2 regions of the Lysinibacillus sp. FW12 genome follow, and region 1 is predicted to be linked to the other one. Evidence: riboswitches for the same ligand, from Rfam matches in the RefSeq annotation. Region 1 holds a riboswitch; the other holds the start of a gene.

What was found. A riboswitch is a leader RNA that binds a small molecule or an ion and turns the genes downstream of it on or off. The one in region 1 is predicted to bind FMN.
Positions count from the first base shown of each region.
Region 2: it holds a riboswitch for FMN, as region 1 does, so the genes downstream of both, SJW71_RS17545 (ECF transporter S component) here and ribE (riboflavin synthase) in region 1, are expected to answer to the same signal.

Region 1 covers NZ_CP139094.1:3,155,565-3,171,784, reverse strand. Annotated here, with positions in the region: gene SJW71_RS16515 (amino acid permease) at 1-130, shown strand, start outside; gene SJW71_RS16510 (spore germination protein) at 273-1,706, shown strand; gene SJW71_RS16505 (GerAB/ArcD/ProY family transporter) at 1,693-2,772, shown strand; gene SJW71_RS16500 (Ger(x)C family spore germination protein) at 2,769-3,878, shown strand; gene pgeF (peptidoglycan editing factor PgeF) at 3,936-4,697, opposite strand; gene SJW71_RS16490 (hypothetical protein) at 4,866-5,492, shown strand; gene SJW71_RS16485 (CAP domain-containing protein) at 5,703-6,311, shown strand; gene SJW71_RS16480 (beta-propeller fold lactonase family protein) at 6,513-7,556, shown strand; gene SJW71_RS16475 (VanW family protein) at 7,922-8,917, shown strand; gene SJW71_RS16470 (methyl-accepting chemotaxis protein) at 9,005-9,829, shown strand; gene SJW71_RS16465 (HAD-IA family hydrolase) at 9,881-10,498, opposite strand; gene SJW71_RS16460 (hypothetical protein) at 10,848-11,015, shown strand; gene SJW71_RS16455 (ABC-F family ATP-binding cassette domain-containing protein) at 11,266-12,894, shown strand; FMN riboswitch at 13,007-13,132, shown strand; FMN riboswitch at 13,322-13,447, shown strand; gene ribE (riboflavin synthase) at 13,669-14,307, shown strand; partial or broken gene ribB (3,4-dihydroxy-2-butanone-4-phosphate synthase) at 14,324-14,923, shown strand; gene ribH (6,7-dimethyl-8-ribityllumazine synthase) at 14,978-15,445, shown strand; gene SJW71_RS16435 (spore germination protein) at 15,598-16,220, shown strand, end outside.
Region 2 covers NZ_CP139094.1:3,366,101-3,382,320, reverse strand. Annotated here, with positions in the region: gene SJW71_RS17590 (hypothetical protein) at 1-82, shown strand, start outside; gene SJW71_RS17585 (pseudouridine synthase) at 408-1,139, shown strand; gene resA (thiol-disulfide oxidoreductase ResA) at 1,476-2,009, shown strand; gene resB (cytochrome c biogenesis protein ResB) at 2,023-3,699, shown strand; gene ccsB (c-type cytochrome biogenesis protein CcsB) at 3,696-4,877, shown strand; gene SJW71_RS17565 (response regulator transcription factor) at 4,993-5,709, shown strand; gene SJW71_RS17560 (ATP-binding protein) at 5,702-7,477, shown strand; gene sigX (RNA polymerase sigma factor SigX) at 7,556-8,089, shown strand; gene SJW71_RS17550 (RNA polymerase subunit sigma) at 8,086-9,372, shown strand; FMN riboswitch at 9,526-9,713, shown strand; gene SJW71_RS17545 (ECF transporter S component) at 9,928-10,515, shown strand; gene SJW71_RS17540 (sodium-dependent transporter) at 10,741-12,087, shown strand; gene glnA (type I glutamate--ammonia ligase) at 12,278-13,612, shown strand; gene SJW71_RS17530 (sporulation protein Cse60) at 13,702-13,887, shown strand; gene SJW71_RS17525 (NUDIX hydrolase) at 13,953-14,336, opposite strand; gene SJW71_RS17520 (AraC family transcriptional regulator) at 14,540-15,403, shown strand; partial or broken gene SJW71_RS17515 (pyridoxamine 5'-phosphate oxidase family protein) at 15,644-15,910, shown strand; gene SJW71_RS17510 (GNAT family N-acetyltransferase) at 15,961-16,220, opposite strand, start outside.

The sequences.
Region 1 (16,220 bases):
ACTAATTGGCATGTGGTTTAATGATGATACACGTATATCATTAATTGTCGGCATCGTTTTTTTAGTACTTGTCACAGTCAGCTACTATGTATTTGGTATTGGCAAAAACCGATACGGTAAGATTCAATAGAATAGTTTAAGAGGATGCATCTCAAAATGGGATGCATCCTTTTTTTGCTAGCACAATTTTTACATAATTCAACTGTAAAAAGCCAAACTACTAAAAAGTTTATACGATGGACATGTCTTGGGAAATCAAGGAGTTGATATGGATGCGTGGGATACCTGAACAAATCGTTGCACATTTAAAGCAGGAATTAAATGAAATAGATGATGTAAAACTGAAAATGATGGCAACGGAAGAAGGGGACGTCACGGTCATTTATTTCTCCTCTCTTATTGAAAAAATGACCTTACAAACCATGGTAATAATACCGTTGGCCAATAATTTAAAACAGATACATCAAATGTCTCAATATATAGATGCAAAGGACGTAAAGGATGTCATTAAACGATTGAATGCTGGTCAAACCTTGCTATTCTTTCATGAAACAAATGCACTTGTAAGTATGGATACATTTAGTGCACCAATCAGAGCTATAACCAATACTGAAACAGAATCAACCGTGATTGGGCCACAGGATGCATTCACAGAATCATTGGAAACCAATATTTCTTTAGTAAGAAGACGTATTCAAAGTTCTATGCTAAAAAATGAAAACCGGATTGTAGGTTCTGAGGCTAATATTAAAATATCGATCGTGTATATGGACAATATTGTGAATGACGAAAACTTGAAAAATTTAAGAAATCGTATTGATCAAGTGAATTATCCATTATTTACGGATATTTCAGTTTTAAAGCAATTAATAGAAGATAATCCGTTATCACCCTTTCCACAATATTATATGACCGTACGTCCAGATAGTGTTTGTCGGTACCTTCTAGATGGTAGAATTGTTGTTTTTATGGATAACAGTCAATTAGCGATTGTCTGCCCTACATCCTTTTTTGAGATGTTCGTTTCGATTGAGGATTATTACAACCGCTGGACAACGGCATCTTTATTAAGGATGCTGCGCTTTTTTGGTTTTTTCATAACGATCATGATTACACCAATGTATATTTCAGCTTTAACCTTCCATCCAGAAATTTTGCCTTATGAATTATTGTTAAGCCTTCAAGAGTCGAGGAGTAAGGTACCATTTCCACCTTTGATTGAAGTGTTATTTATCGAGCTAATTATTGAAGTCTTACGAGAAGCGGGCTCTCGAATGCCTGCAAAAGTCGGCCAAACAATTGGTATCGTAGGAGGTATTGTAATAGGTACGGCGGCTGTAGAAGCAGGATTACTCAGCAATATTCTAATCGTCCTGGTCGCAACATCTGCCTTATTATCGTTCCTACCACCAATCTTTTTAATGAGTAATACGAGCCGCTTTATACGATATATTTTTATTTTATCCGCAGGGCTCTTTGGTCTATTTGGCCAGATGCTCGCCTTTGCATGGTTAATCCATCATTTACTAAGTCTAAAATCTTTAGGAACAAATTATATGACACCAGGGATACCAAGAAAGCCGACAGATTTATTAGATAATGTCATCAGATTTCCATTGAAATATTTAACGAAAAAAACGGGAATTTCAAGAACTCAGACAAAACAGCAAGAAGAGAAATTAGGTGAAGACGTTGAGCACAGCTAAATTAAAGGTTTTGAACCGCTACCATGTCATCTTTTTGGCTCAAAGCATTATGATTGGTACAGGTATACTTTCGTTGCCGCAAAAAATGAGTTCGATGGGGTATACTCAGTGGCTTGTGCCGATTATATTTGGAATAACTGCTACGTTAACTCTTTGGCCAATGGTTTGGCTTTGCTCTAAATATCCTACTGAGCATTTATTTCGTATCAACGAAATATTATTAGGAAAAATCATAGGAAAGGCCATTAACCTATTTTTTGTCTTGCAATTTATTGTCTTTAGTGCAGGTATCATTAGTAATTATATGCATCTCATTCAAAGTACAGCGCTGCCTGAACAAACGATCACATTGCCTGTTATTTGTTTATTACTTTTACTTATTTACATTGTAAGTGGCGGCATAAAATCAATAGCTAGATTTTGCATGATGACTTTTTTTATAACAATCCCCATGGTCTACTTTACACGGTGGGCAATTGAAAAAGGGGAGTTTAGCCATTTACTTCCGTTATTTAATTTTAATGCGAAACAATTTTTTGATGCGTTCAAAGATGGCTATTTATCAATCCTTGGTTATGAATTAATCATGATTTATTTTCCTTATATTATGGATCAGAAAAAGGCATTTCGCCATTCGCTAATCGGGATTTGGATTAGTATTTTTCTTTGTTTTTTCACAACAGTCGTAAGTGTCATCTATTATTCTGAATGGCAATTGAAAAATGTGGAGTTTTCTGTATTGAATTTATTTAAAGCTGGTGAATTTACGTTTGTTGAACGAATAGATATTATTGGGATCACGCTATGGGTATTTTTAATATTATCATCCGTAACTGCCTATGTATGGTGTGCCAAAATAGGAATTGACTCAGTATTTAAAAAGAAAAAAATTTATATACTCTATTTAATTGCAGCTATCATATTTGTGATTGTCAAGATGCCTTTTTCCCGCGAGGTTCAAGAAAAGCTATTTGCAGCAAGTAACTATATAGGCTATATGCTAATTATTTGGCCAGTCATATTAATGCTCGTATATGCAGTTAGAAAAAAGAAGGTGGAGCAATGAATAAAAAGCTTCTATGCATCATCCTTTCCTTGTTATTGTTACTAGTTGGTTGTGCAAGAAAGGAACAAAAGGTTCCACTAGAGGATATAGGTATGGTTGGTACAATGGCTTTTGATTATATAGATGATAAGCAAATGAAATTAACTGTAGCCATTCCGCAGTATTCGCCCGAAGCACAAAAAAACACACAAATTTTCTCTGTTGCTACTGACCTTGTTTCAAATGGAATAGTAGAAATTGAAAAGCTATCAGATAAAAAGATTGTCTTTAACCAATTACGTGTTGTCTTAGTCAATGAAGAGTTTGCACGAAAAGGGCAGGTGCGAAAGGTTATTCAGCATTTATACAGAAATGCAGAGGTAGGCAATAAGGTACTTATTGCTATTGCAAAGGACAATGCAGAAACTATTTTAAAGGGAGATTATCCTGATAAACCAAACATTAATTTTTATATTAATGATCTTTTAGAGCCAAGTATTAATACGGCGTTTAATCCCAATACAAATGTCCATGATTTCATTTACACCATTTCAAATCCAGTGATAGACACAATTCTTCCTTATATTGAAAAGCTTGATGATAAGTTAGAAATAAAGGGTGTTGCTATTTTTAAAGGGAGCCATATGCATGAACTAATAAAGCCAGAGGAAGCGCTCATTATTCAAGCTTTACAGGGACGAAAAAATCTGGCGCCGCTCCATTTAGATTTGCATGAGGGACATGGTGAAGAGAAGCTGATGATTGATTTAATTGAGAGTACGGTCAATATACAAAGCAATAAGGATATTGAGTCACCTAAGATAACCATTAACCTTAACATTAAAGGGACATTAAGCGAATATAAAGGCGCAAGAGAGTATGAGCTAAAAACTGCTGAGAGCATTAGTCATTTGGAGAAAGATGTTAATAAGCAGCTGAAAGAGGATATCACTAAATTTCTAGATAAATTAAAAACGATGGATGTGGATCCTAGTGGATTAAGTGAGAAATTTAGAATGTATTATCACGGAAAATGGACGACTAAAAAAACAAGGGAACTAATTAGAAAGCTAAATACAGAAGTACATGTTAAGACATCCATTATTAGTACAGGAACCTTAAAATAAAAGGACAATCAAATCTGCAATCCATTAGAGCGCAGAGCTGTTCGTCCTTTTTTATGTTTATGATTTGCGCATAATAAAGCTTAAATGTCTGCCTGCTTTTTTGTCCTGACGGTAAGAGAAGCCATCAGGGCTAAGGAATGTGCAGGTTGCATCAATTTGTATTTGCTCTGCTGGAATACCTGCAAGCTCACATTGTTTTTTGACGGTTTGTTGATTATCAATATGATATTTATTGGTTTCAGCATTAAAATACATGAATTGTTCAGCATAGCCCAGGCTATGGAATTTTTCGTAGACATCTGCGTCAACCTCAAACTTTTGCTGACTTAGAGCCATTCCGATTTGAACATGAAAATCCTCAGGTCGGCATTGTTCTTCATGTACTAGATGTTGGAATAACTTTAGGGTTATTTCTTTGACTGTTCCTTGCCAGCCTGAATGGATAACACCAACTAGTCCATTCACTGCATTATAAAAAATAACGGGAACGCAATCTGCGGTAAAGCTACATACTAATAAATTGGGCTCTGTGGTATAAAGAGCATCCGTATTTTTAACTGCTGTATCCATTTGCTCAGCTCCACGTCCTTTATCGGCCAATGTAACCTTGTGGAAATTAGCACTATGGGTTTGCTCTGTACAAATAAATTGTTGTAAATCACAGTTCAACGTAGCAGCTAATTGTTGACGATTTTCAATCACATCTTGAACATTGTCGCATATGTGCAACGCCATATTATTTTGCTCCAATTCCAATGGATCTTTTAAGGTAGTACCCGCAATAAATTGTTCATTATCTACATAAATTTTTGTTTTCATTCTAATCACCTCGTTTTACTATATAGGATTACTTATGGAAAGTATAGGTTGCAGTTATTTGTTATTTAGCTCTCTTTTACCCGACTATCAATCTTTTAGACATAATGAACCAATTTCCCTACATATAGTGGAAGGAATGATATTGATAGCTAGAGGAGAGGGCAAATTTTGAGTGAACTAAACATATTATTGATTTGCCAATTAGGTATGGGCCTTTTTTGGATTATTACATATATACTCGTTATTTATAAAGGATGGCGAGATAAACAATATGGCATGCCCATGGCGGCAATTTGTGCCAATATTTCATGGGAGTTTATCTTTGCTTTTTTCTACCCGCAAAATGATCTCCAACGATTCATTACGCTCATTTGGTTCCTATTAGACATCTTTATTTTAATGCAATTTTTACGCTATGCTCCAAATGAATACCGTAGAATGCTTTCAAAAAAATTATTGTATTTCTCCTTTTTGCTGACTTTAGTTTTCAGCATGTTGACGATTTTAGGCTTAGTCCATGAGTTTCATGATTACGAAGGGAAGTACGCGGCCTTTTTTCAAAATCTCATGATGTCCGGTTTATTTATCGCTCTATTGTTGCAAAGGGGGAATTTGGCGGGCCAGTCGATGGCAATTGCTATCTGTAAAATGTTAGGTACATTGTTTGCCTCAGTTGGCTTTTATCTCTACTTCCGCACGCCACTGATTACCATTATTTCTGTGGCAACGCTCTTTTATGATTGGCTTTATATTCTCTTAATCTATCGTTGGCAGAAGCAAAAACCAAAATTATAACAGATATACCTATTGGTAATGTATGCTAATTACAAATAGATTGCAACTTGATGACAAGGGAAAGGATAAAGAAGGGCGTCAAAATGGGCTTTTTCTGTTAATGTTGGGGGCATGTCATACAATTGTAAAAATCCTTCCAAATATTTTGTGATGATTATCGCACTAAAACTATTTACGATAGTAGTAGAGCAAAGAGGAAGGATGATTAACATGTTGAACAAAATCAAAAAAGCAGCATTTTCTTCAGTAATAGCAGCTTCTTTATTAGTACCAGTAGGAGCAATGGCAGCTGAATCCTATACTGTAGCATCTGGAGATACTCTATGGAAAATAGCGTTGAAAACAGGAACTGGAGTACAAGAATTAATTGATGCCAATCCACAGCTTGCGAATCCAAATCAAATTTCCCCTGGACAAAAAATCACTGTTTCTGTAAAGGAACAAGCAAGTGTTGAACAAGAGGTAGTTAAACTTGTCAATGCAGAGCGCGCAAAAGCAGGTCTACCAGCATTACATGAAGATTTAGAGCTATCAAAAGTAGCAAAAAACAAATCTCAAGATATGCATGATAAACATTACTTTGACCACACTAGTCCAACATATGGCTCACCTTTTACTATGATGAAAAACTTCGGCATCACCTATAAATCGGCTGGCGAAAATATCGCGAAGGGCCAACGTTCAGCTCAAGAGGTTGTCACAGCTTGGATGAATAGTGAAGGACACCGAGCTAATATTCTCAACAAAAGCTACACACATATTGGGATAGGCTATGTACAGGATGGGAACTACTGGACACAAATGTTTATTCAAAAATAATTATACAGAACTGCCCGAATTCAGTTGTCACTGATGAGGGACAGTTCTTTTTATGTAGATAAATAAAATCAAATCAATCCATTTAAAGTATATTAAACATCCCTTAATACTTTTCATAAACAATATGTTTGGGTAAAACGCACAAGAAATTACAATTTTTTCGGCATATTGTATCCATATATGATAGAAAGGGCGTTTATTGTGGGAAAAGAACAAAAATTTTTTAGGTTTAAGTTTAAATCCAATCCTGCTTGTCATTGTCATTGTTGTGGTTTTTGTTGCCCTTGCCGTTGTAAGCCACCATTTTTACCAGAACCACCAATACCAGTCTGTGATTATTTAGTATATGTGACGGATGCTGGGCAGTTAGAAACCCCTGATAATAGGGTATCAGTGATTGATACAGCGACAAATACTATTGTTGCTTCCATTCCAGTAGGAACGGCTCCTTTAGAGGTAGCGATCACACCAAACGGAGCATTTGGTTATGTTCCAGCACTCTTCTCCGATAATGTCACAGTTTTTAATACTGCAACAAATACGGTAGTCACTACGATTCCTGTAGGAGATGAGCCGCTTGGTATAGCGATTTCACCAAATGGTGCCCTTGCTTATGTCTCAAATCATGGACCAGCAGCTAACTCTGTATCCGTCATTGATACAGCGACAAATACCGTAACAGCTACCATTCCAGTTGGGCTCCAACCTCAAGGTATCGCTTTTACGCCGAATAGTGCGTTTGCCTACGTGGCAAACGAAAATTCAGGTACTGTATCGGTTATTAACACAGCTACTAATACGGTGGTTGCTACAATCCCTGTTGGAATTCGCCCAAGATCCATTGTTTTTACTCCAAGTGGACAATTTGCTTACGTTACAAATGAAAATAGCAACAATGTATTTGTCATTAATGTTGCAACAAATACAGTAATCAATACAATTCCTGTGGGAACAGGGCCTGTAGGAACAGCCATTACGCCTGATGGCACACTTTTGTATATTGTCAATAAAGGTAGTAATACTGTTTCTGTCATCAGTACAGCAACAAATATGGTGATAGCTACAATTCCTGTAAGATCATCTCCTGATCAAGTAACCATTTTGCCAAATGGAATGTTGGCATATGTCACAAATCAAACGGACAACACAGTATCTGTTATAGATATTGCAACCAATATGGTAGTGGATACAATTCCAGGATTTAATGGTCCGACTGGTATAGATACTGGAACAATCTGCCTATAGTAAATGAGCTAATTTTTTGAAGTACTCAAAGATTGCAAACAAAATTAAACTAGTAGCCTCCTAAAAATCAACACCACTAAAATTCAAGACGTCATATTGGGGTGTTAAAGAAAGTAATGGCCAAAAGATGTTCTGATAGAAAGTTACGAATGAATTGTATAGCCTGATTTTGGATAGCTCTCTCATTTTAAATTTTAGTATGGCTATCCTAACACTACATAATTTTATTAAATGTTGATTTCAAAGGTCGTTATGATTTATGTTTCCCATTAACAGATAAATAAATTTCCATAAAAACCACACACTATTAGCAATATACGAATAAGATGTCTCTGTAGTATGAAGATAGAGGTAGGTGTACATTGTTGAGAAAGAAGTGGATGGTTGCATTTTGCGTATTAAGTATGATAGGACTAGTGGGATGTCAAAAAAATGCCGCAAATGAGCATAGGCTAGAGCAAGAAAATCAGCAATTAAAGCAACAAATCGAAGAATTACAAAAGCCTGTTAACTCCGAGCAAATAACGCAAAATGAGCCGGCTATTGTAGAGATAGTGGATCCTACGACAAACACGATTATTGAAACGATTTCACCAAAGGAAAGTGGCTATGAGACAAATCCGCAAGCCTATCAGCAGTTTATCGAGCAAGTCGCTAAGGAATTAGCGAGAGGAACGAAAACAACCAATGGCTATGATCAGCGGATGGTGCTTGATCGATTGGATGAAACAGGGAATATAATTAAGGGAAGACCACAAACGATTTTAAAAGAAAGTGAATTAGTGGAGAGAGTTTTAGAAGCCTCAGCGACTGGTGGTCAAGTGGAAGTGCCACTTTATACCACTCAAAGTGGCTATTCGCTTGAGGATATTCCTTATTTAGAGGAGGTTGTTGTCGCATCCTTTACAACCTATTTTAATAGCGCTGATGTGGGGAGAAATAAAAACATTGAGCTTTCTGCCAAGGCCATTGATAATGTGATCGTTGGCAGTGGAGACCAATTTTCGTTTAATACGGTTGTGGGACCACGAGATGAAGCTCATGGCTATCAGCCTGCACCAGAAATTATTAATAAAAAAGTTGTCATGGGCATCGGCGGGGGGATCTGTCAAACATCTTCAACCCTATTTAATGCAGTGGATCAAATTCCAGTTAAATATGTGGAGCGCCATCACCATTCCTTAGACGTAGGGTATGTACCAAAGGGGAGGGACGCAACGGTGTCCTATGGTAGTTTAGATTTTAGATTTCAAAACACTAATGATGTACCATTTTTAATAAAGACTAGCTATGGCAAAGATTTTCTAACAATCGAAATACGAACAGCAGAGAAATATGTAGAATTATTGACAAAGCAATAATATAGTGAAAAGACACTAATAGACATTGGTGTCTTTTTTTAGGTGCCATGATATAGTTAATTTGAAAAGCTCTGGGAGGGGAAAACCATGCATCCAAAAATACAGGCAGTAATTGATTCTATTGATTTATACCAAGCGACATATCCAGAAGATGCTTGTGTCATAGTGGCAGATACAGAAAGGGTTCTTGCCTACAAACCAGGTAAACATGTTGACCTGAAAGTAGGGATAGGTGAATCCGTCCATACATATAGAGGAACCGCAACGGAAATAGCATTAAGTTCAGGTCGATTTGTGAAGGAAGAACGAAGTGCAGAAGGATTTGGTATGGCCTATATCGCCTCTGCACAGCCTATTTTTGATGGTGGACAAGTTATAGGCGTATTAAGTGCCATTATTTCGAATGAAAAAATGGATAATATGCGTTTATTAGCTACAGAACTTTCAAGTACTGTGGAAGAAATGACTACTACAAATGAAGGGTTAGCCACTGCTAGTATGGATGTTTCAAAACGTTTGGAAGAGCTATCTAATTTCTCTGAATCGATGGCTGGCGACATTGAACAAATCAATGTCATTGTTAATTTAGTAAAAGATTTGGCAATGAAATCAAAAATTCTTGGCTTAAATGCTTCGATTGAAGCTGCACGTTCTGGTGAGCATGGGCGTGGCTTCGCGGTTGTCGCTTCAGAAATTCAAAAAATGTCCCAAAGCAGTACTGATAGTGCAGATAGTATTACAAGACAATTAGAAAGCATTAAGCAATCTATTGATCAAGTGAATGCTTCTGCTAATCAAATTGCTGCCTTTACCCAGCAATTTGCAGAAAGTATGCACGAATTAACGGATGCCTATAAAGGGGTTAATAATACAGCAGAAAAGCTCATGCATATTAGCGAGATTAAAGGATAGCATAGAAAAAAGGATAATAGCCAAGTAGATTGCTATTATCCTACTCTATAATTAAATAATTTCTAAAATTTCTTGAGGAGTTGCTACCTTGTATTCAGGCTCTTCATTTTTAACCACTTCCTTGGCATCATAGCCCCATTCCACCCAAGCAATGGGCACACCTGCTTTTTTACAAGCCACAATATCCCGTTGTTCATCCCCGATATATAGCACATCGGATGAGTGAACATTCGATTCCTTTAAAAACTTTTTCATCACTTTATCCTTGCCGAAAATTCGGTTTGAGCAAAGAACATCGGCTACACAATGAATACCGTTCATTTTTAGAAATTCTAAAATATTGTCCTTAGAATTTGAGGAAATAATGAGGATTTTATAGCCTCTTTTATCAATTTCCAGCAGTACTTCTTTCATTCCATCAAAAAGATGAACATCATTTAACGATTGGCGATACAATTTATAAAATTGCGGTAAAATCATCGGCAATTTATACATTGGAAAATCAAATAATTTACTCCGTTCAGAAATCGATAATTTTTTCAAGGCATCAATTTCCTTTAATTCGATGCCTTTAAATTTATATTTTTGAGCTAATGTATTCCATGCTGATGCAAACACGGCAGTTGAATCTGCCAATGTTCCATCAAAATCAAAGATAATATGCTTCATTGCAAACTTTCTCCTTTACCATCTAGTTGTATTGACGTTTTATGCTTAAAAATGTTACATGGAATGGGCTAACAACTGCCTCATGAAACAACAACCATTTTGAGCGTACGTAAACATCTTATGGTAAATATTATCAAAAAATACTGCGATTGCAACGGAAATGGTCGTACAAAAAAGCGCTCTCTCAAAAGAAATTGGGCTTTCAAACGATAGACGCCAACTCAAAAAAATAAGTGTTTGCCTATTGTTTATGCATTAAAATGAAAAAAGCCAGTATTTAAAAACAATTGTAATCTCTAAAAATTTGTGTTAGATTAATTGATACTATTATTCGAAAGGAGGTAAAAAAGTGATGGAAGCTAAATTCGCAAAAGGTTTGATTGAGATAGAGGTGAAATCTTACAATTTCTGTGGGGACTTGCTGGCAAAGGGAGAGGTCTGCCCTTTTTTAAGCAAATTTCATATGGAAACAGGTTCCGGAAGCTTTTTACCTTCAAATTATCATAATTATTTTTAGTAGTATTACTGTAAAATAGAAAGCAGGGTAAGCGCCGGTTCTTGATCGGCGCTTTTTGTGTTTTATTGTGAAATATAGAATAAAGCCTCTTCATTACAGAGGTTTATTTTTTCAAAGGTGCCGTTTATTACGGTGCCTTTTTTTATTGGGGGAGGAGAGAGAAGTGATGTGTAACCTTATACGTCCATTTATTTCTTAAGTGCTAACGCTTGGTGAAATGATGGCCAAAATAAATAAGGAGATTGAAAAAATGATACTTCAATTAAATGGAATTAGTAAAAGCTATTTAGGAGATCCTATTCTCTCAAACATTACCTTAAAACTGGAACGTGGGGACCGCATGGGCCTTATTGGGGTAAATGGAGCTGGAAAATCAACGTTACTGAAAATAATTGCAGGAGATCTTCCATACGATCAGGGGGAGATTTTCATGGGGAAAGGGGTTAAAGTAGGCTATTTAAAACAGGACAGTGGATTGCAGATGGAACAAACGATTTGGTCTGAAATGCTCGGGGTATTTACGGAGCTACTAAAGGTTGAACAGGAACTTCGAGAACTGGAGGCGCAAATGAGTGAGCCATCTTTAGTCCATAATCCGGATAAATTTGAGCAAATAATGACACGCTATGCTGGCAAGGCGGATTGGTTTACGCAACAAGGTGGCTATGATATTGAGCCAAAAATTAAAAGTATGTTAAATGGTATGGGTTTTGGCGACATCCCCAACGATACACTGATTAAGAAGCTCAGTGGTGGCCAAAAAACAAGGCTTGCTCTTGCCAAAATCCTGTTAGCACAACCAGATTTATTACTTTTGGATGAGCCGACAAATCACCTGGATTTCGAGACATTAAATTGGCTTGAAAATTATTTACGTGTCTATCAAGGGGCCATTTTAATTATTTCTCATGATCGTTATTTTTTAGATGCCCTTGTCCATCAAATTTATGAGATTGAGCGTACAAAAGGCACAAAATATAGCGGTAATTATTCTCAATATGTAGAAAGTAAAGCTAAGAATCGTCAGTTGCTAGAGAAAAAATATTCGATGCAACAACAACAAATAGCTAAAATGGAGGATTATATTCAACGGAATATTGCCATGGCAACTTCTTCGAGAAGCGCTAAAAATAAACGGAAGCAACTTGAACGAGTTGAACGGATTGATCAACCACAAAAAGATTTAAAACATGCACAAATGGCATTTGCTATGGATAAGAAATCTCATAAAGAAGTATTGAAGGTAAGAGACTTAGAGATATCGTTTAAGGTAGAAAATATCCAAAAAACGCTGTTGCGAAATATTTCCTTTGACTTATACAGAGGCGATAGGGTTGCTTTAATTGGGCCGAATGGTGTTGGAAAATCAACATTAATTAAAGCACTGCTTAAAGAGATTGAGCCAGATAGTGGGGTAGTGGCTTGGGGGCATGGTGTTACGATTGGCTATTACGATCAAGAACAGGCAACATTAGACCCCGATAATTCGGTACTACAAGAGGTTTGGAGTGCATTTCCAACGATTGAAGAAGCAAGAGTACGAACGACGCTAGGTAATTTTTTATTCACAGGAGAGGATGTTTTTAAAAAGGTTTCCTCTCTAAGCGGTGGGGAAAAGGCTCGTGTTGCCTTAGCGAAGCTGATTTTACAGAAAGCGAATGTCCTTATCTTGGATGAACCGACCAATCATCTCGACTTATTTAGTAAAGAAGTATTAGAGGAAGCACTTTTAAAATTTGAGGGGACATTATTGAGCATTTCACACGATCGCTATTTCTTAAATAAATTAGCAGGTAAAATGCTTGAACTTACTCCTTCGAATGTGACTGTTTTTCAGGGGAATTATGATGATTATGTTCTTCGAAATATAAGAAATTAACATTACTACTCGCCACCTCTTAAGCAAGGGGTGGCCCTTTTTTTGAAAAATTTAAGATAGAAGGATGGATAATATAATAAAATAGTGTTATTGTTAGAACTAGCTAAATAAAAATATCCTTCAGGGTAGGGTGAAATTCCCGATCGGCGGTGATGAAGTAATTCAAAGTCCGTGAGCGCAAGCTGATTTGGTGCAAATCCAAAACCGACAGTTATAGTCTGGATGGGAGAAGGGTATAAATGCAAACTTTTTAAATTTAAAATAATTTAGAGGGTTTATTTGACTATGCATTTATTACAAACTTCCCATTCATTATGCGGGAAGTTTTTTTGTTTTCGTTTAATAACGAGTACGCAATACAACCACCTCAAGGATAGAGATGCATAGTAGATCTCACTGATTTAGCGAACAAACTAATTGAATAGAAGATGTTCTTCGGGGTAGGGTGAAATTCCCAATCGGCGGTGATGAAGTAATTCAAAGTCCGTGAGCGCAAGCTGATTTGGTGCAAATCCAAAACCGACAGTTATAGTCTGGATGGGAGAAGAACAAATGAGATAGTAGTCTATGGAAAAAAAGTTAATCCAAATAGGCTTATTTGTTGATGTCTTATACTCCCAAAACCCCTTTGTCAAAGGGGTTTTTTCTTTTTTTGTTAGCTAGGAAGGGAGACTGATACAACGTTTAAAATGACGGATAGAAAACTAAAATTAACGGAAACACTCCGAAAAGTGACGGATAAAAACTGTCAAAAAAAAGAAAGAAGGTGGAGAAATGTTTACGGGGCTTGTAGAGGATATTGGCACAATTAAAGCCGTGCAAAGCGATAAGTACAGTATGAAAATTACTGTTCAATCACCCAAAATAGTGGAGGATGTAAAGCTTGGCGATAGTATAGCAGTCAATGGTGTTTGTTTAACGGTGACACATTTTACGCAGCAGGAACTTACCATGGATGTTATGCCTGAGACAGTCAAAGCAACTAATTTACAGCAGCTAGCGATAGGAGATCCCGTTAATTTGGAGCGCGCTATGCCTGCAAATGGGCGATTTGGTGGTCATTTTGTAGCTGGACATGTGGATGGAATCGGGAAAATTTTACGAAAGCGTCCGGTTGCTAATGCAGTCTATATCGATATCGAGTTATCAGAGGAACTCACAAGCTTTTGTATTCCAAAGGGTTCCATCACAATTGATGGCACGAGTTTAACCATTTTTCATGTTGAATCGAACAGTGTCACTATTTCATTGATTCCGCATACGTATAAGGAAACTGTTTTAGGTATGAAGAAGGTTGGAGCAATCGTAAATATCGAAACAGATTTGGTTGGTAAGTATATTTTGCAGCAACTGAAAAAAGGACAAGTTACGTCAACCATTACAAGAGATTACTTAGCCCAACATGGTTTTTAATATAAAAAATGAGGAGATGACACTAGTGCTGCATGCAATTGAAGAAGCCCTAGAAGATTTAAAGCAAGGCAAAATAATTGTGGTAGTTGATGATGAAGATCGAGAAAATGAGGGGGACCTTCTAGCACTTGCTGAATTCATCACACCGGAAACAATTAACTTTATGGCAACCTATGGTAGAGGTCTTATTTGTACGCCTATTTCACAGCAGCTAGCACAAAAGCTAGATCTACATCCAATGGTTCAGAACAATACAGATAACCATCAAACAGCATTTACGGTCAGTATCGACCATGAAGAAACAACGACAGGAATTAGTGCCTTTGAACGCGCGTTGACAATTCAAAAGATGATTGAAGATCAAGCAAGGCCAACTGATTTTCGTCGACCTGGCCATGTTTTTCCTCTAATTGCAAAGGATAACGGTGTCTTAGAGCGTAGAGGACATACTGAGGCAACTGTTGATTTAGCAAAGCTTTGCCAGAGTGTGCCTGCGGGTGTTATTTGCGAAATCATGGGTGATGATGGACAGATGCTACGTTTTGAAGAGCTGACAAAGTACGCAGCTCAACATGGCTTAAAAATGATATCGATAGAAGCATTGGTTGCCTATCGCAATCGGTTATTCACAACAGAAAATACACTATCTATTTAAAAAGGAGAAAGAACAATGGGTAAAAAATTTGAAGCACAATTAATTGGAACAGATTTAAAAATAGCGGTAGTCGTAGGACGTTTTAATGAGTTTATTACAAGCAAATTATTGGATGGAGCAATGGATGGTTTAACACGACATGGAGTAGATGAAGCATCTATTGACGTAGCGTGGGTTCCTGGAGCTTTTGAAGTTCCATTTATTGCTAAGCAATTAGCAGAAACAAAGAAATATGATGCCATTATTGGATTAGGAACTGTTATTCGTGGATCAACAACACATTATGACTATGTGTGCAATGAGTCGGCAAAAGGTATTGCCAATGTGTCCTTAACAACAAATGTCCCTGTTATTTTCGGTATTGTCACAACAGAAAATATTGAACAGGCAATTGAACGTGCTGGCACGAAGTCTGGTAATAAAGGCTATGATGCTGCAATGTCAGCAATTGAAATGGCAAATCTGAAAAAAATGATTGGATAAGAACATGTTCTAATAGCCATCACATCATTTGTTTTCTTGAATATTTTTAATATCCATGGGAAAAATATGCTTAAGTGTATTTATTGAAAGTTGTTTATCATAAATGTACTAATCTTGAGCTGGCTCAGTAGGAGATGAGAAGTATTTCATCAATGGAACAAATGATTAATTTGAAAATGCTGAAATCACTATTTCAACGCTCTGCTGATGTGATATTCCAACAGTATAAATTTCAGCAATATACGGTACATTTTATAACTTGTGATGCGATGGTAGACGAGCAAATACTTCAAACAGTGATTGTTCAACGGGTTCAAGACTTATTAAATAATAGCTCTGACGAAATGCTAGAAGAACAAATAGAACAGCATTTACAAATTCCTTATCTTCAAAAGGTACTAACGAAAGAGGATATACTGACAAGAGTTTATAAGGGCCACGTATTATTGTATTTTGAGGAAAATCAATTATTATATTCGAGCAATATTTCAAAACGACCTAACCGAGAGCCTGGAGAAACAACACTTGAATTAGTAGTTAAAGGACCTAGAGATGACTTTATTGAAGATATATTCATTAATATTGCTTTGTTAAGAAAACGATTACCAACCAATTCATTTAGTGTCGAGACATTAGAAATTGGTAAACGTTCTAAAACTACAGTAGCGATCCTTTTTATGGAAGATATTGTGAACCTCAATATGCTGGAGCAAATTCGATTACAATTACAAAAGATTGATACGGATATCGTTGTCAATGGTGATTTATTAATGGA
Region 2 (16,220 bases), 210 kb from region 1:
GACTAAATTGATGCTAGCAAAAAACTTTATTTCCTTTGAGTTAAATCAACGTGGATTAACAATTGAAAATGTGTTTGAATAAAGCTGCCGTGTGGTAGCTTTTTTTGTTAGAAAAAAGGAAGTACAAATAGTTTATATAAACATTTTTTAGGAACGATTTGCTTTCTGGTAAAAAGAGCATACTACTATCTAGGACTGATAAAAAAGTTTTTCCTTAATTTGGTGAATGAACAGAAGATAGATAATTACGAATACTCTAATAACAAATGTGAAATTTGTTTTTCTTTAATAATGCTTAAAAGTATGACATAATTTTCACAGATTGGCGGGAAAAATAACCCTATTCATGAGGTTAAAATCGAATGGTGACGAAAGTGTCAATGTGAAAGAAAACTAGAGGTGAAAAAATGGAAAGATTACAAAAAGTCATTGCCTATGCAGGAGTTGCCTCAAGGCGAAAGGCAGAGCAATTGATTTTAGAAGGTAAAGTAAAAGTAAACGGTGAAGTTGTTCGTGAGTTAGGAACAAAGGTATCTAATTCCGATACAATTGAAGTAGAAGGTGTGAAACTTGAAAAGGAAGATAAGGTTTATTTCTTACTATATAAACCACGTGGCACAATTTCAGCTGTAACAGATGATAAAGGACGCAAAACTGTCACAGATTTATTTCATCATATTCCGCAACGTATTTTCCCAGTTGGTCGTCTTGATTATGATACATCTGGATTATTGTTATTGACAAATGATGGAGAATTTTCCTATATGCTGACACATCCAAAGTTTAAAATTGATAAAACGTATATCGCTCGTGTCAAAGGTGTTCCAACAATTGAAGGGCTTAAAAAGCTTCAAAGAGGGATTAAATTAGAGGATGGTAAGACAGCACCAGCTAAGGTTAGTATGACATCCTTTGATGAAAAAGCAGGCAAAGCGATTTGTGAAATTACGATTCATGAAGGTCGCAATCGCCAAGTGCGCCGTATGTTTGAAGCAATTGGTACTCCTGTTGTTAAATTAAAGCGTGAACGCTTTGCATTTTTAGATTTATATGGCCTTGCCCCAGGTGAATACCGTGAATTGACAAAGCATGAAGTAAAACAATTGCGTGTCTTAGCAGAAACAGGAAAGCTTGATTAAAAGAACTTCCCTGAAGAAAGGTTAGATACCTCGAAAGGTATTAAAAATGTTTACACTTTCTTTGTGGTGAAATCGTTCATAAATCATTCATAATTAATAGCTAAGTGTTTTTGTATCATTTTGCTATAATAGGTGAGAATAGTACACCTAGTAACAGTTTGCATAAAAAGAACTGTAGCACATTTTAATCTGGTATTGTTGACGTCCATGTGAAAGAAGTTTTTACATACTTAAAGACGTAAATAAAATGAAAAAGTTCTATCTGGGTCTTTAAAATGTAAAAGCTTCACGTCTACAAAATTACGCTATGTCGTAATTGATAGGGGGTTTATTAACTTGGAGAAAAAGAAAAAGCGACTCGTACTGCGAACGGTCATTTTAGCCGTGCTGGCATTGGCAATTGGGTACACGGTTTATGGAACAGCAACAAAGGAAAAAGTAGAGTTAGTGGCAGTAGGGTCTGAAGCACCTGACTTCACGTTAGTAGATTTAAATGGTGAAAAACATAAATTGTCTGATTATAAAGGACAAGGGGTATTTTTAAACTTCTGGGGAACTTGGTGTAAGCCTTGTGAGAAGGAAATGCCTGCGATGGATAATCAGTATCAAGTGTTTAAAGATCAAGGTGTACAAACATTAGCTGTTAATATTGCGCAAACAGACTTTGAAGTGCAGAATTTTGTCGATCGTTATAATTTATCATTCCCAGTAGTCATTGACAAAACGAAAAGTGTTATGACTGCATACAATGTAGGTCAATTACCTGCTACAGTGTTAATTGATCCAGAAGGCAAAGTAGCGAAAATTATCACAGGTGAAATGACGGAGGAAAATATCGCTTCGTTCATGGAATTAGTGAAGCCGAAATAAGGAGTAAATGACGATGGAAAATATCATTTGTGCTTGTGGTCATAGTAACCCATACGGCACGAAGCTCTGTGAGAAATGTGGTCGTCCTTTAACCGAAGAAGAAAAGCAAAATAAAGTAGTTGATATGCGATATGATGGCATGGCCATTCGTTCAAAAACATACAACAAATCTATCATCGATAAAATATGGAATTTCTTCTCGAGTGTTAAAGTTGGTATTACCTTAATTATTATCACATTGATTGCTGCTTCAATCGGAACATTACTACCACAAGAGTTTTACGTAAAAGCTTCTGATATGGAGAAAGGAGCTTATTACGCAGACGTATATGGTACATTCGGTAAAATTTATTACACGTTAGGCTTATCGGATTTATATAGCTCATGGTGGTTCCAAATTTTAGTTGGTATGCTGGCTGTGTCGATAATCGTAGCGAGTCTTGACCGAGGAATTCCACTTTATAAATCATTAAAAAATCAACGTGTGAAAAGACATGAAAGCTTTATGAAGCGTCAGCGCATTGTCGCGGAAGGGCAAGTGACTGGTAGTGCAGAGGAAACGCTTGATAAAGTAGCACAAAAAATGACTGAGATGAGATATTCTGTTCGTCGAGATGGTAGCGCTCTCTTAGCTGAAAAAGGACGCTTTTCTCGTTACGGCCCGTACATAAACCATGTCGGTCTCATTATTTTTTTAGGTGGAGTCATGCTACGTCTTGTCCCGGGCTTCTATGTCGATGAATCGATTTGGGTTCGTGAGGGAGAGACACGTGCTATTACTGGCATGGACGGTTATTTCATTGAAAACCGTGATTTCATTTTAGAGACTCATGATAATAAACCACAGGGAGAGCAAGTCAAACAGGGTGTGAATGTTGTTGCGAAAAATTTCCAAACAGATATTACACTATACAAACAGCCTGATGACGCACTACCAGGTGATACAGAAAATCTAGAAAAAGTAAAAGATTATTCGATTCGTGTAAACCATCCTTTAAAAGAAGATGGCTTCGCTCTTTACCAAATGGATTATCGTCTAAATGAATTAAAACAAATGAATTTTGAATTAATCAATAAGTCGACTGAAAAATCACTTGGTAAAGTAGAAATTGATTTAACTAATCCTAAAAAAGAATACGATTTAGGTAATGGTTCTTCAGTACAAATTCTTGTTTATACACCAGATTTTGATGGGTTTGAAAACGGAGAGCCACAAACAAAAACTTCAATTCCAAATAATCCAGCATTTTTATTTAAAATGACAACGCCAGAAACACCAGAAGGCGAAGTAAGTTTTGTTGAAATTATGCAACCTCCGTTAGAGCCGCTTGGTGAAAATAAGTACAGAATGAAGTTTGTAGCAGCAGAGATGCGTGATATGTCAGGTATTACGGTCCGTAAAGATAGTACAATTCCTATTTTATTTGTCGGGGGTGTCATCTTTATGATTGGTGTTGTGATAGGTTCTTACTGGAATCACAGACGTTTATGGCTTCAAGTAGAACCAGATGGCCGCGTGTTAATGGCTGCCCATGTCAATAAAAATATGTTCAGCATGAAAAAGGATTTAGATGCTGTAACAGCCTTTGCTACATTGCCTCCGTATATAGACCAGTTAGAGAAAAATGAGGCTAGCGAAGAGTCCACAAATGGTGGCAATAAAGAAAAGGAAGGTGACAACACCTTATGAGTTTGATTGACCTAAGTGGAAACCTATTATTTGTAGCATTTATTGCTTATTTAGTTGCAACATTATTATTTGGTGGCTCCATTAAGCAAGCGAATGCTACTGGTAAGAATACAGGAAAATGGGGTAAGCTTGCCATTGTTGTAACAATTATTGGTTTCCTTTCTCAGCTTGGCTATTTTATTACGCGTTGGATCTATACAGGTCATGCGCCAGTAAGTAATATGTTTGAATTTACAACGGCATTTGGTATGTTCATTGTAGGCGCGTTTATCTTAATTTATTTTATTTATCGTTTGACTGCACTTGGATTAGTTGCCTTACCTGTAGCACTTTTAATTATTGCCTATGCCGCGATGTTCCCAAAAGAAGTAAGTCCATTAGTACCTTCCTTACAAAGTCATTGGTTAACCATTCACGTTATAACGGCAGCATTAGGGCAATCTATTTTAGCCATTAGTGCTGTGGCAGGACTTATTTACTTATTAAAAGTAGTCGATTTAACAAAGCCTTCTAAACAACGTTTTTGGTTAGAAGCCGTGATGTACTGTCTTGTAGTAGTGGTTGGTTTTGTTGCGGTGACATCTACATTTAGTGCGATGGATTATGAGTCTAGCTATAATTATGTTGATAAAGAAGGAACAACGCGAAAAATTATTTATAATTTACCGCCAATTTTCGGTATGAATGAGTATGAAGCTGTTGAAGAACATGGCATGTCACCATTAGTAGAAATGCCAGCTTTAATTAATGCGAAAAAATTAACAACTGTTGTTTGGTCATTAATGGTAGGATCGGTTTTATATTTATTAATTCGATTAATCGCTCGTCGTCGAATTAGTGCCATTTTCCAACCACTCGTTAAACGTGTAAATTTACAATTACTTGATGAAATTGGTTATCGTTCAGTGCTAATTGGATTCCCTGTATTCTCCCTAGGTGCTTTAATCTTTGCGATGATTTGGGCACAAATTGCTTGGAGTCGTTTCTGGGGTTGGGATCCAAAAGAAGTTTGGGCTCTTATTACATGGTTATTCTATGCGGCATTCCTACATCTGCGACTATCTAAAGGCTGGGAAGGTCGAAAATCTGCTTGGTTAGCATTAATTGGATTCGGGATCATTTTATTCAACCTAATTGCTGTTAACTTAATTCTTGCAGGTTTACACTCCTATGCATAACCTGTGAAGCAACAAGCCTTTTCGCTGTAGCGAAGAGGCTTTCTTTTCTTTTCAATATGTGTCACACCATGTACAATAGAAGTTAGAGAAAGATTGGAAGAGAGGGATCGTGAAAGTGTCAGAAAATATTTCAGTATTAGTAGTAGATGACGAGGATCGTATTCGCCGCTTATTAAAAATGTATTTAGAGCGTGAAGGATACCTTGTTGACGAAGCAGAAAATGGTGAACAAGCGATCGAAAAATCTTTAGAAAAAGAGTATCACTGTATTTTACTTGATATTATGATGCCTGAAAAAGATGGGCTAGAAGTATGTGCGGAAATTAGAGAACGTGCAGCAACACCGATTATTTTATTAACTGCAAAAGGCGAAGAAGCGAATCGTGTACAAGGCTTTGAGCTTGGTGCAGATGATTATATTGTAAAACCGTTTAGTCCTCGTGAGGTCGTATTACGAGTGAAAGCTATTTTACGTCGTTCACAGGCGTTCTCACCAGCGACAAATGCATCCTCTTCAAAAGATTTAGTGGTATTCCAGCATTTAATGATCGATCATGATGCACACCGCGTGACAGCAGAGGGAATTGAGGTCAATTTAACACCTAAAGAGTACGAATTATTATACTTCTTAGCGAAATCGCCAGACAAAGTATTTGACCGTGAACAACTACTAAAAGAGGTTTGGCATTATGACTTCTTTGGTGATTTACGTACAGTTGACACACATGTGAAACGATTACGTGAAAAGCTCAACCGGGTTTCAGAAAACGCTGCTAAAATGATTGTGACGGTTTGGGGCGTTGGTTACAAATTTGAGGTTGTCAATGAATAGAATATGGAATAGTGTTGTCGGGAAGCTATGGGTAACCATATTGCTTCTCGTTTCATTTGTATTATTTGTTTTCACGGTATTGATGCTAGAATTTCTTCAAAACTACCACATGCAGCAAGCGGAAATTTCATTACGTCAAACGGCTGCAACAGTGGCAAGTATAGTGGACGACAATGAAACAGCAGAATCCACTTCAGAATTATTAAAAGATATATTACCTACAGGGACCAATGCATTGATTGCTATAAGTCATGTGGAAGTCTCTTTTGCAATGCAAGAAGGTGTAAATAAAAAAGAAATACAAGACACCATTTTAGCTAACAAATCTTTCCATGAAGTATTTCAATCTGATGAACCCATTATTAAAGAAATGATGATGCCTTCTTCTACTGTTCCAGAAAAGATGGAATCGTATGTTGTGCTTGGTTTCCCATTGAATGTTGAAAACGCAGTACATGGAGCTGTCTTCATCTACCAAAGCCCAGATGCGTTACATAAAACGTCTAAGGAAACAACGAAAATTGTCTTTTTAGCGGCCTTTATAGCATTTGTATTGACAACATTTTTTGCGTTTTTCCTTTCTTCACGTATTACTTCACCGCTTAGAAAAATGCGTGAGTTGGCCTTTGAAATTGCTAAAGGTAACTTTGAAGCAAAAATGCCAACGACCCAAAATGATGAAATTGGTCAGCTTGCGGTTGCTTTCAACCAAATGGGACGTCAATTAAAACATAATTTAGAGGTCATCAATCAGGAAAATGAACAGCTTTCAAATATTTTGACATCTATGACAGATGCTGTGATTACATTTAATCGTGACCGTACAATATTATTAAGTAATCCACCAGCCGAACGTCTTATGCAAAAATGGTTTGTCAACAAAGGCTCGCAAAGTGCTAAACCAATTCCACCTGAGCTTTATCATATGCTTGATCATGTGCTGATGTTTGAGGATAAGTTAGAAGAGGAAATTGAAATGGACGGCAATTATTATACATTTACTATTAGTCCTCTTTATAGTGGAGAAATGATACGTGGTGCTGTCGCTGTTATTCGTGATATGACTGAACAACATCGCTTAGAAAAACTAAGATCGGATTTTATTGCGAATGTTTCTCATGAGCTTCGAACACCGATTGCCATGTTGCAAGGATACTCGGAAGCGTTGATGGATGATGATTTTATTCAAGATCAGGAAGAGCGCAATGAAATTACTAAAATTATTTATGATGAATCGAAGCGAATGGGTCGCCTTGTAACAGATTTATTAGATTTGGCACGAATGGAATCAGGGCATATGACCCTCTATAAAGATGAATTACCAATTAATTCTACATTTGAACGTATTACTCAAAAATTTGCCCAAGTAGCAAAAGAAAAGCATGTTCGCTTGATCTTTGACAGTGAATTTAACGACGATGCCATGATTAATATGGATGAAGATCGCATTGAACAAGTGCTCACAAATTTAGTTGATAATGCATTAAGACATACTGATGAAGGGGCTGTCACTGTAAAGGTTGAACAGGAGCCAACCTTTGCTAAAATTTCTGTGCAAGATACAGGGCACGGCATTCCACAGGAGGACCTACCATATGTCTTCGAACGTTTTTATAAAGCAGATAAGGCACGTACTCGCTCTAAAGGAGGAACGGGTCTTGGTTTAGCCATTGCTCGAAATATTGTAAAGGCACATTCAGGTAATATCATGGTAGATAGTGTGCTGAAAGAAGGTACAACCTTCACGTTTTATTTACCGTTCGATTAATAACATGTATTGCTATTAATTGGCTGTAACTTCTATGAATGTAAGACGACAAATACTATAGAACGGGGGTGGAGTGCTTTGAATGACTCCGTGTTCCATCGACTATACGATGCATATCACCAGGACGTGTTCCAGTTTTTAATATATTTAGTAAAAAACCGTACACTCGCTGAAGATTTAGCGCATGAAGTTTATGTACGAGTGTTGCGCTCATATGATCAATTTGCAGGTAACAGCAGTGAGAAGACCTGGCTTTTTGCTATTGCTAAAAATGTAGCAATTGATCATTTCAGAAAGCAAGCTGTACGCCAAAAGCATTCACTTGATTTCTTTGACTGGGAAACGGAACAGCTCCATTCAACCACACCATCACCGGAAGATATGCTACAGGCCAGTGATGAATTTATGCAAGTCGAGTCAGCACTTGAAAACTGTACAGGTGACCAGAAAATGGTCATTATTATGCGCTATTTTCAGGATTTATCTATTGCAGAAACTGCGCAAATACTAGATTGGACAGAAGCTAAGGTAAAAACAACCCAGCATCGAGCCATTAAATTTTTAAGGCAACAGCTACAGCCGATTAAAGAACAGGAGGCGAAACGGCAATGACGCATAAGCCATTTGATGATGAGCAGCTTGAACATGTATTGAACAATGCCCCTAAGCTTTCTGACCACCGTTCAAAAGAAGACATATTAAATCGGTTAATGGCAGATGCTCGCTTGCAGGATAATATTCACCTTCAAGAAGCAATTCAACAACCAGTAGAGGATGAACAAACTCAGCAACAAAGTAATTCTCTGAAACAAGAAGAACGATCAACCGAATCTAAGTTTCGTAAAATACCATTTTTTATGAGTGTGGCAGCAGTTTTTGCGTTAACAATACTCGTAGGCTCAATGGTAATGAATAATCAAGCTGAACAGAAAGATCAAGCTAGTACGGCTGAAACAGCTACGTACTCTACTTTACAGGAAGATCGTGCTACAAAAGATGCATCTGCGAAGGATGAGGTGCTCCAATCCAATATTGTAACAGAGCATGAGCGTATTTTATCTTTACGGTCATCTGTCTATGAAGAAGATGTCAAAGATGCTGTTGTCTTTCGTATTGGTTTAGCTGGACGAGACGCAGAAAGTGTTCCTATGACATATGTAATTCCAAATGAGCGTGTTGCAACTGATTTTGGAACTGAAAAACCTTCTACTTTACAGATGTATGAAAAATACGCTCCTCAAATAGATGAGGAAGCTAAAGGGTTTACAGACTATCATCCTTATAAAGGTGAGTTAAAGGAGAAGGAAGATAAGCTTGTTCATGTTTTACCTAAGGACAATGATTATGATGTTGCTTCAGCTACCGTCAATGAATACAAAGGAACTTTGGAAGATACATTCTCAGATTCTGAATATACAGAAGTAGAGATTCAAAATGAAGATGGTACGCCTTATGAGTTTTCCCAAGATGGTGAGCCAAGTCAAGCTATGTCATTAACAGGTGCCAAACATTATAATTATTATTTATACAAGGATCCAAATGGAGCAGAATATTTATCTCCAGATTTCCGTCAAACCTTTGCTAATGTGACAGAGGCACTCACACAGATGAAAAATAAAAATGATGATGTTTATGTGCCAGTTGTTCCTGAAAACGTGACATACACAGTAAAAGAGGAAGCGGATGGTGTAGTCATTACATTTGACATCCCTCTTGATTTAACATCCTTGGAGCCAATTCGAGCTACACAATTAATCGAAGCCATGATGCTAACTGCTGCTAGCTTTGATCAACAGTTACGCTTAGATAATGTTGTTCAGGAAAGCTGGGAAGGATTCGATTTAAAAAATTATTTGCCAAAGCCTGTAGGACCAAATAAACAATATATGCCGTAGTCAAAGAGATAAAAGAAATAGGGTATTCCTACAACGTAGGAATGCCCTATTTCTTTTTGCAATACATACAAATCTAATCGGAATTTTTTGAGCAGAACTATTTACTTTTTCTTAATAATTCATTATAGTAAGGCTGTAGAACAAAATAATATGATTCATCTTCGGGGCAGGGTGAAAATCCCGACCGGCGGTAATAGAGTTGTAAATCGTTAATGAATTTTCATTAACTCGAGAGATTTATGCTAAACTCTTCAGCCCGCGACCTGTGCAAATTTTTTTGCATGGCTGACTTGGTGCAATTCCAAGGCCGACAGTTAAAGTCTGGATGGGAGAAGATGGAGGTACGATCGTCATTCATTGTTATGAAATAAACTGTGACTGAGCGCTTTTTCGTATGGCTTTAAACGCTGCTCAAAAATAGTTTATATTGACGCCTATTCGTCATGCCTTTCTCCCTTGTGCTTTAGATGCATAAGGGTTTTTTCATGCTAACAATTGAAAGATCGTCACCTTTCTTCTTGCGAGATTGAATCAGCAAAGAGGAGAGAGTTTTCTATGAAGAAAAATGTTAAACTTCAATCGTTTATTACGATTGGTATGCTGAGCAGTATTTCGTTTTTATTAATGCTTTTTAATTTCCCTATTCCGCCTTTCCCAGCATTTTTGGAAGTGGACTTTAGTGATATGCCTGCCTTACTAGCAGCCATCACAATGGGACCGGTAGCTGGTATTTTAGTAGAATTATTTAAAAATGTGTTGGATTGGATTTTCTCAGGTACTCCAACTGGGGTGCCGGTAGGTCATATTGCCAACTTTGCAACAGGTATTTTATTTATTTTGCCAGTAAGCTTTATTTTTAATCGTTTTAAATCGATTGCGGGCCTTATTGGAGGTTTAGCGACAGGGACAATAGTGATGGCAGTGGGAATGAGCGTTTTAAACTATGCTTTATTTTTACCAATGTACACATATTTCCTAGGAATGGAACCAGTTGTAGGAGACTCACTTTATAAAATGATTGTCGCTGGGATTTTACCATTCAACATTGTGAAGGGTATTTTATTAACAGCTATTATGGCTTTATTATTTTCAACAATGCGCAAGTGGATCGACCGCCAGCGCTCAATGTATATAACGAAATAATTGAAGATGAACCTCGGGTGGATGGACTGCTCGAGGTTTTTTGTGGTTTAAACTGGATGGGAGGTAGCTTGGCTAAAGTGAGAGAGATAAAAATCGGAGCGTAAAAATAGAAAAAAGTAATAGAAAATGCTAGCAATCTAGTTCTTTATGATTATTACCTAGTCGAAAGGCATATTTTCATGTAAAATAGAGTTGAGTTTAGAATGTTTGAGGAGTTTTGAAGAGATGAGTGGAAAAAAAGGACAATGGTCAAGTAAATTAGGTTTTATTTTAGCGTCAGCTGGTGCTGCAATTGGTTTAGGAGCGATATGGAAGCTACCGTATGTCACAGGGCAGAGTGGCGGTGGGGCATTTTTCCTAATTTTTGTGCTCTTTACATTGTTAATTGGTTTGCCCATGCTATTATCCGAATATGTCTTAGGTCGTGGTACGCAATCAGAGGCGATAACTGCGTATAAAAAAATCGCTCCGTCAAAACCAGGGTGGGCATGGATAGGCCGAATGGGTGTGCTTGGTTGTTTTTTATTATTAACTTTTTATAGTGTTGTTGGTGGTTGGATTTTCATTTACAGCGGCCTAGGTGTAGCTGGCGCTGTGATAGATCCAGCAATTGATTCAGCTGAATTATTTGGGAAAATTATAGGGACCCCTTGGATTACGCTAGTGGGCTTAGCTTTGTTTACATTAACAAATGTACTAATTATTTCATTAGGTGTACAAAATGGTATTGAGAAAGCTAATAAATGGATGATGCCATTACTCTTTATCATGTTCATTGTTCTTGTTATGCGAGCTGTTACATTAGATGGTGCGATGGAGGGAGTAAAATTCTTCTTATGGCCAGATTTCTCTAATATTACTGGGAAGGCACTATTAGAAGCACTAGGGCAATCATTCTTTGGACTAGCAGTAGGATTCTCTTGTCTTGTTACATATAGTTCCTATCTAAAAAAAGATGTTAGTCTTCCAAACTCAGCGGGCTCTGTTGTGCTACTAACTGTACTAGTATCTTTTTTGGCAGGACTAGCGATCTTCCCTGTTGTATTTGCCTTTGATTTAGAGCCGGCAGCGGGACCAGGTTTACTATTTATGGTGCTACCGACTGCTTTTAGTCAAATGCCATTCGGGGAAGTATTTTTAGCCATGTTTTTATTGTTATTTTTATTTGCTACATTAACATCATCATTCAGTTTATATGAAATTATCGTAGCAGCCATGATGGAAAATAGTCAGAGATCTCGTCCGATGTGGACACTTTTATTAGGTGTAGTCGTTTTCATTGCTGCCATTCCAGCAGCACTTTCCTCTAGTATTTTATCGGATGTAACTATTTTCGAGAAAAGTATTTTTGATGCAACCGACTTTTTAGTGTCCAACTTAATGTTGCCATTGGGGAATTTGTTTATTGCGATCTTTATTGCCTATGTAGTGGATAAGGAAATTGTGAAGAGAGAACTGCTAATGGGTAGTAAAATGGGGCAGGGCTATTATTCAACATATCGTATGTTAATGTTAGTTATTGTACCGATTGTTATTCTCGTTGTATTTATTAATATGTTATTGCAATATTAAAATAAAGATAAGGTGTATCCATTGAAAAGTGGGTGCACCTTTTTTATGTATCGAAAATCAAGATCAATATATTCTAAAAAAACAATGTTATAAAACCTAACATAAGTATTGCGTAGTTTTCATTTTTAATGTATTTTAAGTACAGTTATAAAATGTTGTGTAAACTAAAATTACATTGGAGTGGTGAAGAATGAAACATTTTACAAAAGAAGATATTATTCGTCGGGTAAAGGAAGAAAATGTGAAATTTATTCGCCTACAATTTACTGATATATTAGGAACAATTAAAAATGTCGAAGTCCCTGTGAGCCAATTAGAAAAGGCTTTAGATAATAAAGTCATGTTTGATGGTTCGTCGATTGAAGGGTTTGTCCGTATAGAGGAATCTGATATGTATTTAAAGCCTGACTATGATACATTCGTAATTTTCCCTTGGACTGCCGAGAAAGGAAAGGTTGCTCGCTTCATTTGCGATATTGCGAGACCGGATGGTACACCGTTTGAGGGAGATCCTCGCTCCAATTTAAAACGTGTATTAAAGGAAATGGAGGAGCTTGGGTTTTCATCCTTTAATCTTGGTCCAGAGCCAGAATTTTTCCTGTTCAAGCTTGATGATAAAGGGCATCCAACACTAGAGTTAAATGATAGTGGCGGATATTTTGATTTAGCACCTACTGATTTAGGAGAGAATTGTCGTCGTGATATCGTCCTAGAGTTAGAGGGGATGGGCTTTGAAATTGAGGCTTCTCATCATGAAGTAGCACCTGGTCAGCATGAAATTGACTTTAAGTATGCCAGTGCCATTGAAGCATGTGATCATATTCAAACGTTTAAATTAGTCGTAAAAACCATTGCTGCACAGCATGGATTACACGCTACGTTTATGCCAAAGCCACTATTTGGGGTCAATGGGTCAGGAATGCATTTTAATCTATCGCTTTTTGAAGGGGATAAAAATGCATTTTATGATGAACATGCGGACTTACAATTAAGTGCAACAGCACGCAGCTTTATGGCGGGGGTAATGAAGCATGTGCATGGCTTTACGGCAATTACGAATCCGCTAGTCAACTCTTATAAAAGATTAGTACCCGGCTATGAGGCGCCATGTTATGTAGCATGGTCTGCTCAAAACCGTTCACCACTCATTCGTATCCCTGCAGCTCGAGGATTGTCTACTCGAATCGAACTACGTTCAGTTGACCCAGCTGCAAATCCTTATTTAGCAATGGCTGTTATTCTTGCATCTGGACTGGACGGTATACGGAAAGATTTAACACCACCTGCTGCAGTGGATCGTAATATTTATAAAATGACAGAGGGGGAGCGTGAGTTAAATGGTATTGATAGCTTACCATCCTCATTGGAATATGCGCTTATTGAATTAGAAATGGATACCGTTGTTCGAGAGGCTCTTGGCGATCATATTTACGATAAATTTACCGCTGCTAAAGAAATTGAGTGGAATAAATATCGTACTCGCGTCCATAACTGGGAGCGTGAGGAGTATTTAACGATGTACTAAAAAGTGTAGGAGTCTTTTTTCTCCTACGCTTTTTTATGTGTGACATGGACATCTTTTTGCTCTATCATTAGAGTAAAGGAGAGTGGACCATGGCACAAACGACTCAAGTTGTAACAATTCAAAATCATGATATTGTGCAATTTGAACATGATATTAATCGAGCTTTAGCAGATTTACGAGGCTTTATCATACTTGATATCAAATACAATACGCTCTATATTGGTGAGCAGACAGTCATCCATTCGGCATTAATTATTTATGAATATAACGATTAGACACCAAAACAGATTAGAATCTGTACGAGTATATCGTTTGGTCATGTCGATGAGACGTGACTTTTTTATTTAAATAAGGATAAGAGAAATACCCGATCTTCTGGAAAGGTTAGAGGTAAAATAGCTACTTCCTCTTTAGTTTTCCATGCGATGTCATAAATTAATCCATCGGGATCTTGAATCATCATTTGTCCACCTGTTATGATGGCTTGAAAATAGCGAACTTCCACTACTTCATTGTGCTTATAATAAATTTCCTTCATAATATCGGCTGTATAGCCTGTTTCCTCATAGACTTCCCTTTTACAGCAAGCCTTAAAATCTTCCGTCGCCTCTTTCCCACCTGATGGGACAGTCCACGTTTTCTCTTCATCAACAGTTCCTTGTAAAACCATTAATAACTGATTCTCTTCGTTCAAACAAATAGCTGCAGCACCTAGCCATTTCATCGTAGAGGCCCCCTATACTTTCTTTTATACTATTTTTATAATGAATACTATTGTAAATAAATATAAGGAGAAACGAACTATAAAAGACTTAAATATGAAAAGCTATTCAAAAAATACTTCCCATTTCACCTGTCCAAAGTTAGCATAAAAAGACAGGTTATACAGCAATATCTATTTTAAGATGGTATCAAGGAGTGAGAGCAATGAGTTGGATTGAGTCGATTCAAAAGGCCATTAATTTTATGGAAGAACATTTATTAGAGGACATCACGATTGAACAGATTGCACAGGAGGTTAATTCATCTGTCTTTCATTTTCAACGAACGTTTGCAATATTGACGGATATGTCCATTGCGGATTATTTGAGACGAAGAAGATTAACATTAGCTGCACAAGAATTAATGGACACAGACCGGAAAATAATCGATCTCGCCTACAAATATGGCTATGAAACTCCTGAAGCTTTTACAAAAGCGTTTCGTAAGCAGCATTATGTAACGCCAAGTGAAGCTAGAAAGAAACAAGGACCATTACAATCATACAATCGCCTGGTCATCCAGGTAAGCTTGAAGGGAGCAGAACCAATGAAGTATAAAATTGTAGAAAAAGACAAGTTTCAAATTGTTGGTGTGAAAAGAACGTATAACTGTCAAAATGGAGAGAACTTAAGAGAAATTCCTTTATTTTGGCAAGAAGTGAATCAGAGTGGCCTTGATCATCAGCTATATCAATTAAATAACGGCAGTATCGATGGCGTATTAGGTGTATGTGTACCAAATATAAAGCAAGGACAAAAGGGATTCATTGATTACTGGATTGCTACTGATCATGTAGGGGATGTTGATGAGGGGCTATTAGCAATGGAAGTCCCTGCATCTAAATGGGTTGTCTTTGAGGTCCATGGACCAATGCCAGATGCGATGCAAAATACATGGAAACAAATTTATTCTGAGTGGTTTCCGTCGAATCCGTACGAGCCAGCAGGGACAGCAGAACTTGAGGTTTACCCGGAGGAAGATCCCTACAGCCCAGATTCATACTCAGAAATTTGGATTCCAATAAAGTAATCGTCAAGCCAAGAATGCAAACCGATGCATTCTTGGCTTTTATCATTCTTATAAAAATTTCCTTTTTAACAGTACATTAAAGATGTAAAATAAATGTATGTTTACAATAAACGATTAAATATTAAATGACTTTTTAATCGTTAATTATTTTCATAAGGGGGTTAAAGGATGATGAGAGGTACGATTCAAAACAAACGTGTTGAAATTTCACAAGTGGAAGCATAGCACTTCTTAAAATCAGGGAGAGTAGCGCATGTCGCAACTGTTGATGAGGAAGGCTTTCCTTACGTAATTCCTTTTGTCTATGTATATGAAGGGGATGACAAACTTACACGAATCGAGGAGGTATCTAAGAAAGAATGGTTCTTTGATGCTCTTCTAGAGAAGTATGGCAATCCTGAATGGACATTTGAAAGAGAAGGCTATCCGATTCTGCCTAAAATTGAGCTTTTTGAGGTACAAATAGAAAAAATAACTGGAAAAATAAATCACAGCATGTATCACTGATAAAAAAGGCTAAGTATTAGTTGAAATCTACCATCCTTAGCCTTTTCATTTTACGAGTTAGTTAAAGTGAATAATTGAAGCGTATTGTCAGTATCGTCATAGCCTTGGTAAATAAAGTTCAATTTCTTTAAAACCTTGATAGAATTGATATTTGCAGCCTCAACTTTTGCAACAATTGTATTCATTGCTAAGTTCGTAAAGGCGTAATCAATTAAAGCAGTTATAGCTTCTGTTGCATAGCCCTTTCCCCAATGAACCTTCGCTAAATCATAGCCAATCTCAGTGATAGCATGGTCAAAATCAAACATAT